One region of the Streptomyces sp. NPDC028928 genome, then DNA from elsewhere that is predicted to be linked to it. Evidence: predicted binding sites of a transcription regulator. Region 1 holds the regulator's gene; the other holds the start of a gene.

What was found. Region 1 encodes HspR, which represses chaperone genes until heat shock. Its sites were predicted from a motif close to TTGAGNNNNNNNNNCTCAA; they were not measured.
Region 2: a site for HspR is predicted at 3,628-3,646, ahead of lon (endopeptidase La). Genes of this name have one in related genera too.

What each region holds. Positions count from the first base shown of each region.
Region 1 is NZ_JBVHVI010000025.1:2,670-9,212, forward strand. It holds gene ACZ4U1_RS38515 (helix-turn-helix transcriptional regulator) at 1-138, opposite strand, end outside; gene ACZ4U1_RS38520 (sugar ABC transporter substrate-binding protein) at 350-1,456, opposite strand; gene ACZ4U1_RS38525 (fibronectin type III domain-containing protein) at 1,753-3,168, shown strand; gene ACZ4U1_RS38530 (heat shock protein transcriptional repressor HspR) at 3,224-3,691, opposite strand; gene dnaJ (molecular chaperone DnaJ) at 3,697-4,863, opposite strand; gene grpE (nucleotide exchange factor GrpE) at 4,906-5,565, opposite strand; gene dnaK (molecular chaperone DnaK) at 5,562-6,543, opposite strand, start outside.
Region 2 is NZ_JBVHVI010000012.1:57,637-64,179, forward strand. It holds gene ACZ4U1_RS27290 (serine/threonine-protein kinase) at 40-1,065, opposite strand; gene lon (endopeptidase La) at 1,185-3,605, opposite strand; gene ACZ4U1_RS27300 (rhomboid-like protein) at 3,732-4,520, opposite strand; gene ACZ4U1_RS27305 (spermine/spermidine synthase domain-containing protein) at 4,715-5,392, shown strand; gene ACZ4U1_RS27310 (response regulator transcription factor) at 5,505-6,245, shown strand; gene ACZ4U1_RS27315 (HAMP domain-containing sensor histidine kinase) at 6,242-6,543, shown strand, end outside.

The DNA.
Region 1 (6,543 bases):
TTCCAGCAGGCAGGGCACCGGTTCGGCGTCCGTGCGCGGCACCCGGCCCCGGCGTACGGCACGGGAGTACACCCGGTCCCCGGCCTCACACAGCCGGTCGGCACCGTGAGGGTGCTCCTCCGCCCCGCGCCCGGCCATCGCCCATTCCACCCCCGGTGTGCTGCCACTTCCGCAGCGCAACTATGCGCGGCGCCCAACCGGGTCCGCAACACGGCTCACTGCGCGGTGGCCACCGGAAAATCCGCTGTGCCCGGGTTTCGGTGCCGCTCCGCCCCTCGCACGGCGACAGGATGACGGAGCCGGGACGGACCGAGCCTGGCCGGCCGGCGCCGGGCGTCGGGGGCCGGAACTACTTGAGGCCGATCGCCGCGCAGGCCGTCTTGTACTTGGCGGTGCAGATGTCGCCGACGGTGTAGATGCCGTCCGCGATGACGGTGTCCTTGATGGTGCGCTTGGTGAGCGCGCTCACCTGGACCAGCCGGGCCGGGATGTCCTTGGCGGTGGGGCTGTCCACCCGGTCCTGGGTGAGGGCGTCGAACTGGATGTCCTTGCCCTGGATCTTGGTGACGGCCATCTGCGCGGCGGCCTCGGCCTCGTCCGGGTAGGACTTGTAGACGCTCATGTACTGCTCACCGGAGACCACGCGCTGCACGGCGTCCAGTTCGGCGTCCTGGCCGGTGATCGGGGGCAGCTCGGTGACGCCGGCCGCCTTCAGGGCCTTGATGACGCCGCCGGCCATGCCGTCGTTGGCGGAGTAGACACCGGCGATGTTGTTCTTGCCGATCTTCGCGATGGCCTTGGCCATGTTGGCCTCGGCGTTCTCCGGCTTCCAGTCGGTGGTGTCGAAGCTGTCCGCGATGTCCACCTTGCCGTTCAGCTCGGAGAGCGCGCCCTCCTTGAACTGCTTGGCGTTCGGGTCGGTGGGCGAGCCGTTCATCATGACGACCTTGTCGGAGGTGTCGACGCCCGATCCGAGGGCCTCCAGCAGGGTGCGGCCCTGCACCTCGCCGACGAGTTCGTTGTCGAAGGAGATGTACGCGTCGATCGGGCCCTCGGCGAGCCGGTCGTAGGCGATGACCGGAATGCCCGCGTCCTTGGCCTTCTTCACCCCGTCGGCGATGGCGTGCGCGTCGACGGCGTCGAGCAGGATGACGTCCACCTTGGCGTCGATCATGTTCTGCAGCTGCTCGGACTGCCGGGCGGCGCTCGCGTCGGCGTTGGCGTACTGCACCTTGCCCTGCTTCTTGGTGAGTTCGGCCACCTTGTCCCTGATGATGGGGTAGTCGAACTTGTCGTAGCGGGTGTTCGCCTTCTCGGGCAGCAGCAGGCCCACCGTGATGTCGTTGCCCTTCGTCGGGCTCGCGCTCGCGCCGTCCCCCGTCGCGTTCAGCACGCCACAGCCGGCGAGCGAGAGGGTCATCGTGGACAGGGCCACGGAGATGGCGATACGACGCATGCGGGGGCTCACTTCAGGTGCGTTTCCGGACGTGGGTGCTGCAATACGACCCAGGTGACTGAAAAGACAACGCTGAGCCCGTACCCGTCGTCAAGAAAAATCACTTAACGAGTGCGCAACACCACGCTCAGCTGCACCTGTGAAGGTCACGCGAAACACCCTTCAAGCACCCTTTACGGACCGTACATCCCAAGGGAGTTCACCGGTCGGGCAAAGACCCGTACAACCCACCCGGTTCCTCACGAGTCGTGATCACGGCGGCTTCGGGCCGCGCTCCGATTCGATCAGAGGACCGAATGAACTCAGCCAGACGTACGACCGCCGCCGCTGTCGTACTCGCCGCGTCCGGCGCCCTGCTCGGCGTCACCGTCCCGACCGCGTCCGCGGCGACCTGTGCCTCGCCGGTCTACACCCGGCAGTTCTTCGCGAACACGACGTTCTCCGGCACCCCGAAGAAGACCGACTGCGACAGCGCGGTCTCCGAGCAGTGGGGCACCGGCGCCCCCGCGGCGGGACTGCCCGGCAACAACTTCGGTGTCCGCTGGACCGTCACCCGCGACTTCGGCTCCGGCGGCCCCTTCGCCCTGGCGGTCTCCGCCCAGGACGGGATCCGGGTGTACCTGGACGGCACCCGCAAGGTCGACCTCTGGAAGAACGTCTCGACGACCCAGAAGAAGACCGTCGACGTCACCGTGCCGTCCGGCAGGCACACCCTCCGCGTGGACTTCGTGAACTGGACCGGCACCGCGAACGTCACCTTCACCTACACGCCCCGCACCTCCGCCGACGTCGACAAGGTCAAGCCCCTGGTGCCCACCGGGACCTCGGTCGCGTACGACCCCGCGACCGGCAAGGCCAGGCTCACCTGGGCGAAGAACAAGGAGATGGACCTCGCCGGCTACCGCGTCTACCGGCGGCTCCAGGGCAGCGCGTACGGCGCGAAGCCGCTGGCGACCACCACCGGCACCACGTACACCGACACCACCCTGCCGGTGACCGGCGCGACGTACTACTACGAGGTCCGCGCCTACGACAAGGCCGGCAACGAGTCGGCGGGCACCGCGGACAAGCCCGTCACCACCGCCGACCGGACCGCTCCCGCCGTGCCGGCCGGCGCCGCGGTCACCGACGAGTCCGAGCAGGGCGGCCTGCGCCTCGGCTGGAACGCCGTACCCGACGCGGTCTCCTACCGGGTGTACCGGGCGACCGGCGCGAGCGGCACCTACACCAGCCTCGGCAGCACCGACCAGCTCTCCTACCGGGACGCCTCGGCGGAGGTGGGCGGCACCTACTTCTACCGGGTGAGCGCCCTGGACGCGGCGGGCAACGAGTCCGCCCCGTCCGCCGCCGTCAGCGGCACACGCCAGGACGACACCCCGCCGCCCCTGGTCACCGGCCTGACGGCCACCCCGACCGAGTACGGCTTCGAGCTGAAGTGGGACCCCAACCCGGCGCCCGACCTGCACCGGTACGCCGTCTACACGGGCCGCATCCTGAGCGACGGCGAGGACCGGGTCTGCTCCGCGCAGGAGGACGCCTGGCTGATGCCCGACACCACCTCGTACCGGTACGACACGGTCGCGGACGGCGAGGAGCGCTGCTTCTTCGTGGACGCCTACGACACGTCCTGGAACTCCCGCTACAAGTGGACCCACGAGGCCGACGTGGTGGTGGCGACCGAGCTGGACACGCCGAGCGAGCCGACGTCCTGACACGGACGAGAGGGGCCCGGAAGTCCGGGCCCCTCTCGTCCTGCGAAGACGCGCGTCAGTCCTGCTGCTGCCGCTTCGGCCGCCACACCACCAGCGCGCTGGTCTGCTGGACCTCCTGGTACGGCACCAGGTCACGCCGGTAGGAGGCGTGCACGGCCGCCTCGCGCTGCTGCATCGCGGCCGCCGCGCCGTCCAGGGCCGCCTCCAGCTCCGCGACCCGGGACTGCAGGGCCGCGACCTGGTTCTCCAGTTCGATGATCCGCTTGATGCCGGCCAGGTTGATGCCCTCGTCCTGCGACAGCTGCTGCACCTGGCGGAGCAGCTCGATGTCACGGGCCGAGTAACGGCGGCCCCGGCCCGCGGTGCGGTCCGGGGAGACCAGGCCCAGGCGGTCGTACTGCCGCAGCGTCTGCGGGTGGAGTCCGGAGAGCTGGGCCGCCACCGAGATGACGTAGACCGGGGTCTCATCAGTCAGTTCGTACGGTGAAAACCCCCCGCGCTGACGGGGACGACGGCCGTCCATCACTCTCAAGCTCCCTTCGCGGCCTCGAACAGCTCCGCCCGCGGGTCCTCGCCCGCGGTCGCCTCGCGATACGCCTCCAGCGCGTCACGAGCCTTCCCCGACAGGTCCGTGGGAACACGCACCTCGACGGTGACCAGCAGATCGCCGCGGGTGCCGTCCTTGCGGACCGCGCCCTTGCCCCGCGCCCGCATCGTCCGGCCGTTCGGGGTGCCGGGCGGCAGCTTCAGGGTGACGGCGGGACCGCCGAGGGTCGGGACCCGCACCTCGCCGCCGAGGGCCGCCTCGGCGAACGTCACCGGCACGGTGACGGTGAGGTTGTCGCCCTTGCGCCCGAAGACCGGGTGCTCGCCGACATGGACGACCACGTACAGGTCGCCGGCCGGGCCGCCCCGCTCGCCGGGCGCGCCCTTGCCGCGCAGCCGGATCCGCTGCCCGTCGGTGACGCCCGCCGGGATGCGGACCTGCATGGTCCGGGACGACTTGGCCCGCCCGCTGCCCTTGCACTCCAGGCAGGGGTGCTCGGCGATCAGGCCGCGGCCCTTGCAGTCGGGGCAGGGGTCGGTGAGCGAGAAGCCGCCACCCGAACCCCGGGCGACCTGACCGGTGCCGACGCAGGTCGGGCACACGCTCGGCGTGCCGTTCTTGTCGCCGGTGCCGGAGCAGGCCTTGCAGGGTGCCTGGGAGGACATCCTGAGCGGCACCGTGGCGCCCTCGATGGCCTCCGTGAAGCTCAGCGTGACCTCGGACTCGATGTCCTGGCCGCGCCGGGGCTGGGTACGCGTACCCGCGGCACCACCGCGGTTGAACAGGCCCCCGAAGACGTCACCGAGTCCTCCGCCGAAGCCCCCGCCCTGGGCGGTGCCCCCGAAGAGGTCGCCCAGGTCGAAGTTGAAGGAGCCGCCGGCCGTGCCCGGTCCGGGGCGGAAGCCGCCGTTGCCGAACAGCGCGCGCGCCTCGTCGTACTCCTTGCGCTTCTTGGGGTCGCCGAGCACGTCGTTCGCCTCGGAGATCTCCTTGAAGCGCTCCTCGGCCCGGGCGTTGCCCTTGTTGGCGTCCGGGTGGAACTCGCGGGCGAGCTTCCGGTACGCCTTCTTGATCTCGGCCTCGGTGGCGTCCTTGGGGACGCCGAGGACCTTGTAGTAGTCCTTCTCGATGAAGTCCTTGGTGCTCATCCTCGACGTACCCCCTCTCCCGGCCTTCCCTCAGTCTTCACGTCAGCCCTCGTCCGGGCCACCGCTCTCCTTGTCGTCGGCCGCCGGGGTGGACTCCTCGGCGTCCTCGGCCTTGACGGTCTGCGTGCCGGGCTGCGGCTCGGCCACGGCCACCCGCGCGGGGCGGATGGTGCGCTCGCCGATGCGGTACCCCGGCTGCAGGATCGCCACGCAGGTCGTCTCGGTGACGTCCGGTGCGTAACTGTGCATCAGGGCCTCGTGGATCGTCGGGTCGAAGGGCTCGCCCTCCTTGCCGAACTGCTGCAGGCCCATCTTGGCGGCGACGGTCTCCAGCGACTCGGCCACCGACTTGAAGCCGCCGACCAGTTCACCGTGTTCCCGCGCGCGCCCGATGTCGTCGAGCACGGGCAGAAGCTCGGTCAGGAGGTTCGCGATGGCGATCTCCCGGACCGCGACCCGGTCCCGCTCGACCCGGCGGCGGTAGTTCTGGAACTCGGCCTGGAGGCGCTGGAGGTCCGCGGTGCGCTCGTCGAGCGCCTTGCGTGCCTGGTCCAGCTGGGCGACCAGACCGGCGTTCTCTGCGTGTCCGTCCCCGGCCGGGGCCGCCCCCTCCTCGGAGGCGGCCTTCGGCTCGGCGTCGTCGGAGGTGGCGCCGGAGGGGACGTCGGGCTTCTCCTCGAAGCCCGGGGTCTCCTCCGTCACGCGGCACCGTCCTTGCGCTCGTCGTCCACGATCTCGGCGTCCACGACGTCGTCGTCAGCGGCCTTGGCACCGCCGGCGGTGGCACCCTCGGGGCCGCCCGCGGCCTGCTGGGCGTCGGCGTACATGGCCTGGCCGAGCTTCTGCGAGACGGCCGCGACCTTCTCGGTGGCGGTGCGGATCTCGGCGGTGTCCTCGCCCTTGAGGGCTTCCTTCAGCTCGCCGACCGCGGCCTCGACCTCGGTCTTGATCTCGCCGGGGACCTTGTCCTCGTTGTCCTTGAGGAACTTCTCGGTCTGGTAGACCAGCTGCTCGCCCTGGTTGCGGGCCTCGGCGGCCTCGCGGCGCTTGTGGTCCTCCTCCGCGTAGCGCTCGGCCTCCTCGCGCATGCGGTCGACCTCTTCCTTCGGGAGCGAGGAGCCGCCGGTGACGGTCATCTTCTGCTCCTTGCCGGTGCCGAGGTCCTTCGCCGTGACGTGCATGATGCCGTTGGCGTCGATGTCGAAGGAGACCTCGATCTGCGGGACGCCACGCGGCGCCGGCGGCAGACCGGTCAGCTCGAACATGCCGAGCTTCTTGTTGTACGCCGCGATCTCGCGCTCGCCCTGGTAGACCTGGATCTGCACGGACGGCTGGTTGTCCTCGGCCGTCGTGAAGATCTCGGACCGCTTGGTCGGGATCGTGGTGTTGCGCTCGATCAGCTTGGTCATGATGCCGCCCTTGGTCTCGATACCGAGGGACAGCGGGGTGACGTCGAGGAGCAGGACGTCCTTGACCTCGCCCTTGAGGACACCGGCCTGGAGCGAGGCGCCGATGGCGACGACCTCGTCCGGGTTCACACCCTTGTTGGCCTCCTTGCCGCCGGTCAGCTCCTTGACGAGCTCGGCGACGGCGGGCATACGGGTGGAGCCACCGACGAGCACGACGTGGTCGATGTCGTTGATGGAGATGCCGGCGTCCTTGATGACGTTGTGGAACGGC
Region 2 (6,543 bases), on a different contig from region 1:
TTCCGAGGACTCGGGACTTGACGGCGGGGGACGCGGCCCCTAGTGGGGCGTCCGGAGCACGGGACCGGCCCAGGAGGGCGGCTCGGGAGGCTCGGGCGGCTCGGGCGGCGGGGGCGTCTCGGCCCGCGCCGCGCCCGGGCCCGCGCAGGCGCCGGCCGGGGGCAGGTCCGCCGACACCGGCGTGGATCCGCCCCGGCCGGCCCCGCCGACGGCGCCGCGCAGGGCCGCCACGAACTCCAGGCAGGTGTCGTAGCGGTCGTCGGGAATCTTGGCCAGGGCCCGGTGCAGCACCTCGTCCGCCGCGGCGGGGATGTCCGGCCGCTCCGTGCTCAGCGCGGGCGGCGGGTCGTACTGGTGGGCCCAGAGCAGCTCGAGGTGGTCCGCCCGCTGGAAGGGCGGGGCGCCCGCGAGGGTCTCGTGGACCACACAGGCGAGGCTGTACTGGTCGGACCGGCCGTCCACCGGGCGCCCGGCGATCCGCTCGGGTGCCACGTAGTCCAGCGTGCCGACGAACTCGCCCGCCGTGGTGAACCCGGTGAGCGACAGGGACTTCTTCGCCAGCCCGAAGTCGGTGAGGTACACGTGCTCCGGGTGGTCGCTGTCGACGCCCTTGGCGATCAGCACGTTGCCGGGCTTGACGTCCCGGTGCACCAGGTCGCGGGCGTGGGCCGCGTCGAGCGCGGAGGCGAGCTGGGCGGCGATGCGCAGCGCGGCCGGCACCGGGAGGGGGCCCTCGCGGTCGAGCAGGGCGCGCAGGTCGAGGCCGGCGACGAAGCACATGGCGATGTACAGCACCCCGTCGGCCTCGCCGGCCTCGAAGACCGGCACGATGTTGGGGTGGTCGATGGCGGCGGCCACCCGGGACTCCTGGGCGAAGCGGTTGCGGAAGGCCTCGTTGCGGGTGTACTCGGGGGCGAGCAGTTTCAGGGCGACCGTACGGCCGAGGCGCAGGTCCTTGGCGCAGTAGACGACGGCCATCCCGCCACGGCCGAGTTCGCGCTCCACCCGGTAGCCCGCGATCTCGGCCCCGATCAGGCCGGAGGCGCTCTCGGGAGCCCACGTCACGTCTGAATTCTACCGAGTGATCCCTTTTCGGGCCCATGGCGAGGGCGTGGCCGGCACGCACGGGGAAGGCCCGGGCCTCCGTCACGGAACCCGGGCCCTCCCTCATCCGGAAGCGGTCGTCACGCCGCTACCGGAACCTCCGGCGCCGCGTCGCTCGTGGCGGGCGCGAGCGCCAGTTCCAGGACCTGGCGGACATCGGTCACGGCGTGGACGTCCAGCTTGTCCAGCACCTCGGCCGGGACGTCGTCCAGGTCGGGCTCGTTGCGCTTGGGGATGATCACGGTGGTCACCCCGGCGCGGTGGGCGGCGAGCAGCTTCTGCTTCACGCCGCCGATCGGCAGCACCCGGCCGGTCAGCGAGACCTCGCCGGTCATGGCGACGTCGGTGCGGACCAGGCGGCCGGAGAGCAGCGAGGCGAGGGCCGTGGTCATCGTGATGCCCGCGCTCGGGCCGTCCTTCGGCACCGCGCCCGCCGGGAAGTGGATGTGCACGCCCCGGTCCTTCAGGTCGGCCACCGGCAGCTCCAGTTCGGCGCCGTGGCTGCGCAGGAAGCTCAGGGCGATCTGCGCCGACTCCTTCATCACGTCGCCCAGCTGGCCGGTCAGGGTCAGCCCCGCCGCGCCGGTCTCCGGGTCGGCCAGGGAGGCCTCCACGTACAGCACGTCGCCGCCGGCGCCGGTGACCGCGAGGCCGGTCGCCACGCCGGGCACGGCCGTCCGGCGCTCGGCCGGGTCCTGGGCGGACTCGGGCACGTGGTGCGGGCGGCCGATCAGCGCGCGCAGATCGCCGTCGGTGACGGTGAACGGCAGCTCGCGCTCGCCGAGTTCGTTCTGGGCGGCGATCTTCCGCAGCAGCCGGGCGATGGACCGCTCCAGGGTCCGCACGCCCGCCTCGCGGGTGTACTCGCCGGCGAGCTTGCGCAGCGCGCTCTCGTCCAGCGTGACCTCGTCCTTGTCCAGGCCGGCCCGCTCCAGCTGGCGCGGGAGCAGGTGGTCGCGGGCGATGACGACCTTCTCGTCCTCGGTGTAGCCGTCCAGGCGGACGATCTCCATCCGGTCCGCGAGAGCCTCCGGGATCGCCTCCAGGACGTTGGCGGTGGCGAGGAAGACCACGTCGGACAGGTCCAGCTCGACCTCCAGGTAGTGGTCCCGGAAGGTGTGGTTCTGCGCCGGGTCGAGCACTTCGAGGAGGGCGGCGGCCGGGTCGCCCCGGAAGTCGGAGCCCACCTTGTCGATCTCGTCCAGCAGGACCACCGGGTTCATCGACCCGGCCTCCTTGATCGCGCGCACGATCCGGCCGGGCAGCGCACCGACGTACGTACGGCGGTGACCGCGGATCTCGGCCTCGTCGCGGACGCCGCCGAGGGCGACCCGGACGAACTTGCGGCCCATGGCGTGCGCGACACTCTCCCCCAGGCTGGTCTTTCCGACACCAGGGGGGCCGACCAGGGCGAGTACGGCACCGCCGCGCCGCCCGCCGATGACACCCAGGCCCCGGTCGGTGCGCCGCTTGCGCACGGCCAGGTACTCGGTGATGCGCTCCTTCACGTCCTCCAGACCGGCGTGCTCGGCGTCCAGCACCGCCTTCGCGCCCTGGATGTCGTACGCGTCCTCGGTCCGCTCGTTCCACGGCATTTCCAGGACGGTGTCCAGCCAGGTGCGGATCCAGGAGCCCTCCGGCGACTGGTCGGAGGCGCGCTCCAGCTTGTCGACCTCCTTCAGGGCGGCCTCGCGGACCTTCTCCGGCAGGTCGGCGGCCTCGACGCGGGCGCGGTAGTCGTCGGACTCCTCTCCCTCCTTCTCGCCGTTCAGCTCGCGCAACTCCTTGCGCACGGCCTCCAGCTGACGGCGCAGCAGGAACTCGCGCTGCTGCTTGTCGACGCCCTCCTGGACGTCCTTGGCGATGGTCTCGGCGACGTCCTGCTCCGCGAGGTGGTCGCGCAGCTGCTGCGTGGCGAGCTTGAGGCGGGCCACCGGATCGGCCGTCTCCAGCAGTTCGACCTTCTGCTCGGTGGTCAGGAACGGCGAGTAGCCGGAGTTGTCGGCGAGCGCCGACACGTCGTCGATGGCCTGGACGCGGTCCACGACCTGCCAGGCGCCGCGCTTCTTCAGCCAGGTGGTGGCGAGCGCCTTGTACTCCTTGACCAGCTCCGCCACCTGACCCGGCAGCGGCTCCGGCACGCTCTCCTCGACGCGGGCGCCCTCGACCCAGAGCGCGGCGCCCGGGCCGGTGGTGCCGGCGCCGATGCGGACCCGGCTCCGGCCGCGGATCAGGGCCCCCGGGTCACCGTCGGCCAGCCGGCCGACCTGCTCGACCGTGCCGAGGACGCCGGTCTTCGCGTACGTGCCGTCGATGCGCGGCACCAGCAGCACCTTGGGCTTTCCGGGTTCGGAGCGGGCGGCGGCCTGCGCGGCCTCCACCGCGGCCCGCACCTCGGCGTCGCTCAGGTCCAGCGGAACCACCATCCCGGGCAGCACGACCTCGTCGTCGAGCGGCAGCACGGGCAGGGTCAGCGTGAACGCCGGTGACTCAGCAGCCATGATCTCCCCTTCGGCAGTCAACTTGAGCTATGCCGACTCAATGTTCTGGCGCCTCGCATTGTTCCCGAGTGTGTGTTCGCTGTGAGCGATCATGTGCGCCAAAGGGGGACGAGCTGCGGGCACCCCTCAGGTCGCCTGGTGCCGGCGGCGTACGAAAGGCCAGGCCGATACGCCGATCGCCAGGGCGATCAGATGGCCCCAGTCGGTCAGGGGATCGGCGTACGCCAGCAGGTCGTTCAGGAGCGCGCCGGCCGCCACTGCCAGCAGGGGCCAGCGCAGCCACGGGCGGAGCAGGCCCGCCAGGGCCCCCGTGCTGGCGGCCACGCCGAAGCTGATGCCGTAGTCCAGGCGGTGCAGCGAGGTCTCGGGCAGGTGGCCGACGAGGACGGCGAGGCCCACCGGGACCTCGGTGGCGAGGGTGGCCAGGACATGGCCGGCCAGGAAGACTCCGGCGGCCCGCAGCCCGCCCGTCCGCCGCTCCAGCGCGGTGAGCACCAGCACGAAGGCGACGGCGTACGGCGAGACGATCCCGCCCGCGATCCACAGCGCGCTCGCCAGCAGCACCAGCACGGGCGTGCGTACCAGGTGGGCCACGTCCGTACTGGAGTCCTGGTACAGCGTGTGCACCAGGCCGGGGTCGGCCAGGGTCGCGACCAGGGAGGTGACGGCCAGGACGGCCGCGTAGGCGAAGGTGAACGGGGTGCCGGCGGGGGTCGGCAGCAGGTGCCAGGGGCGGGGCAGCGGGCGGGGCGGGGGCGCGGCCGGAGCGGGGGGCGCGGCGGCGCGCTGGCGGGGTATGCCGTCCAGCAGGCCCGCGAGGACCGGGGGCACGGCGGCGGCCGTGCCGTCCGGAAGGGGCGTGCCCGGCGCGGGCGGGGACGCCTCCTGCGCGGGGCCCTTCGTGCTCCGTTCCACGGTGAGGCGCTCCTTCCGTCACGCCCCACCCTTCGCGCTCGGTGTGCCGCTGTCTATGACCGACGCCACGCGAGAGCGGTTTCACAGCAACCTCTCACCGGCCGGCCGCGTCCGGGCCCCGGCCCGCGGCACACGTCCGGGGCGTCATGCGCAATTCCCGTGAATGCCCAGCGCCGTTCAAGCAGGATGGGGGCATGACTGCCGTGTACGACTCTCCTGTTGTCCTGGACCGGCGCGACGGCCCGTACGGCGAGGTGGTGCTGCGCAGACACGGCGCGCTGCTGCAGATCATCGCCAACGGCTGCTTCCTGATGGACACCTCCGACGGCCGTTCGGAGCGGCTGCTGGTCGACGCGGCCCGTGCCGCGCTGGACGGGCGGCCGGCGCCCGAGGTGCTGATCGGCGGGCTGGGCGTGGGGTTCTCGCTCGCACACGCCGCCGCCGACCCCCGGTGGGGACGGATCACCGTGGTGGAGCGGGAGCCCGCCGTCATCGGCTGGCACCGGGACGGACCGCTGGCCGAGGTGTCCGCGGGCGCGCTCGCCGACCCGCGGACCACGATCGTGGAAGCGGATCTCGTGAGATACGTCAATGAGACATCGGACACGTTCGACGCGCTGTGCCTCGACATCGACAACGGGCCCGGCTGGACCGTCACGGAGGACAACGACAGCCTCTACTCGCCGGCCGGACTCGCCGCGTGCGCACGGGTGTTGAGGCCCGGCGGAGTGCTCGCGGTGTGGTCCGCCGAGCCCTCTCCGGAATTTGAAGGAAGCTTGCGGAATGCCGGGTTCCAGCAGGTGCGTACCGAAGAGGTGCCGGTTGCCCGGGGCGTTCCGGACGCCGTCCACCTCGGTGTCCGACCTGGATAGCGACAGCGCGGTGAGTCCCCGTAATGTGCTGCCCTGACGCGGATCATTCAAGCGTCAAACGCAGACATGGGATCACCCCACGGATTCCGGAAAGCAACAACAGGGGCGGGCGATGGAGCAGACACACACCTCCCAGAGCGGCGCGGCGACGACCACCCCGGGCGCACAGCGCCGGGTGCTGGTCGTCGAGGACGATCCCACGATCGTCGACGCCATCGCGGCCCGGCTCCGCGCCGAGGGATTTCTGGTGCAAACGGCGGCCGACGGTCCGGCCGCGGTCGACACGGCCGAGGCCTGGCAGCCCGACCTGCTGATCCTCGACATCATGCTGCCCGGCTTCGACGGGCTGGAGGTGTGCCGGCGGGTGCAGGCCCAGCGGCCGGTGCCGGTGCTGATGCTGACCGCGCGGGACGACGAGACGGACATGCTGGTCGGGCTCGGCGTCGGCGCCGACGACTACATGACCAAGCCGTTCTCGATGCGGGAGCTGGCGGCACGCGTGCACGTGCTGCTGCGCCGGGTGGAGCGGGCCGCGCTGGCCGCCGCCACGCCCCGCTCCGGCATCCTGCGCCTCGGCGAGCTGGAGATCGACCACGCGCAGCGCAGGGTGCGGGTGAAGTCCGAGGACGTCCACCTGACGCCCACCGAGTTCGACCTGCTGGTGTGCCTGGCGAACACCCCGCGCGCGGTGCTCTCCCGGGAGCAGCTGCTGGCCGAGGTGTGGGACTGGGCGGACGCCTCCGGCACCCGCACGGTCGACAGCCACATCAAGGCGCTGCGGCGGAAGATCGGCGCCGAGCGGATCCGTACGGTGCACGGCGTGGGCTACGCGCTGGAGACACCGACCCCGTGAGCGGCGACGGGCGCCGGACCGCACGGAGGAGCCCCGGGAACCTCGGCGAGGACCCCTGGGGCGGCGTACGCCCGTTCTCGATCAAGACCAAGCTGGGCGCGCTGGTCGTCATCTCGGTGCTGATCACCACCGGTCTGTCGATCGTCGCGGTGCACACCAAGACGGAGCTGCGCTTCATCACGGTGTTCTCGATGATCGCCACGCTGCTGATCACGCAGTTCGTGGCGCACTCGCTCACCATGCCGCTGGACGAGATGAACGCGGTGGCCCGCTCCATCTCCCAGGGCGACTACACCCG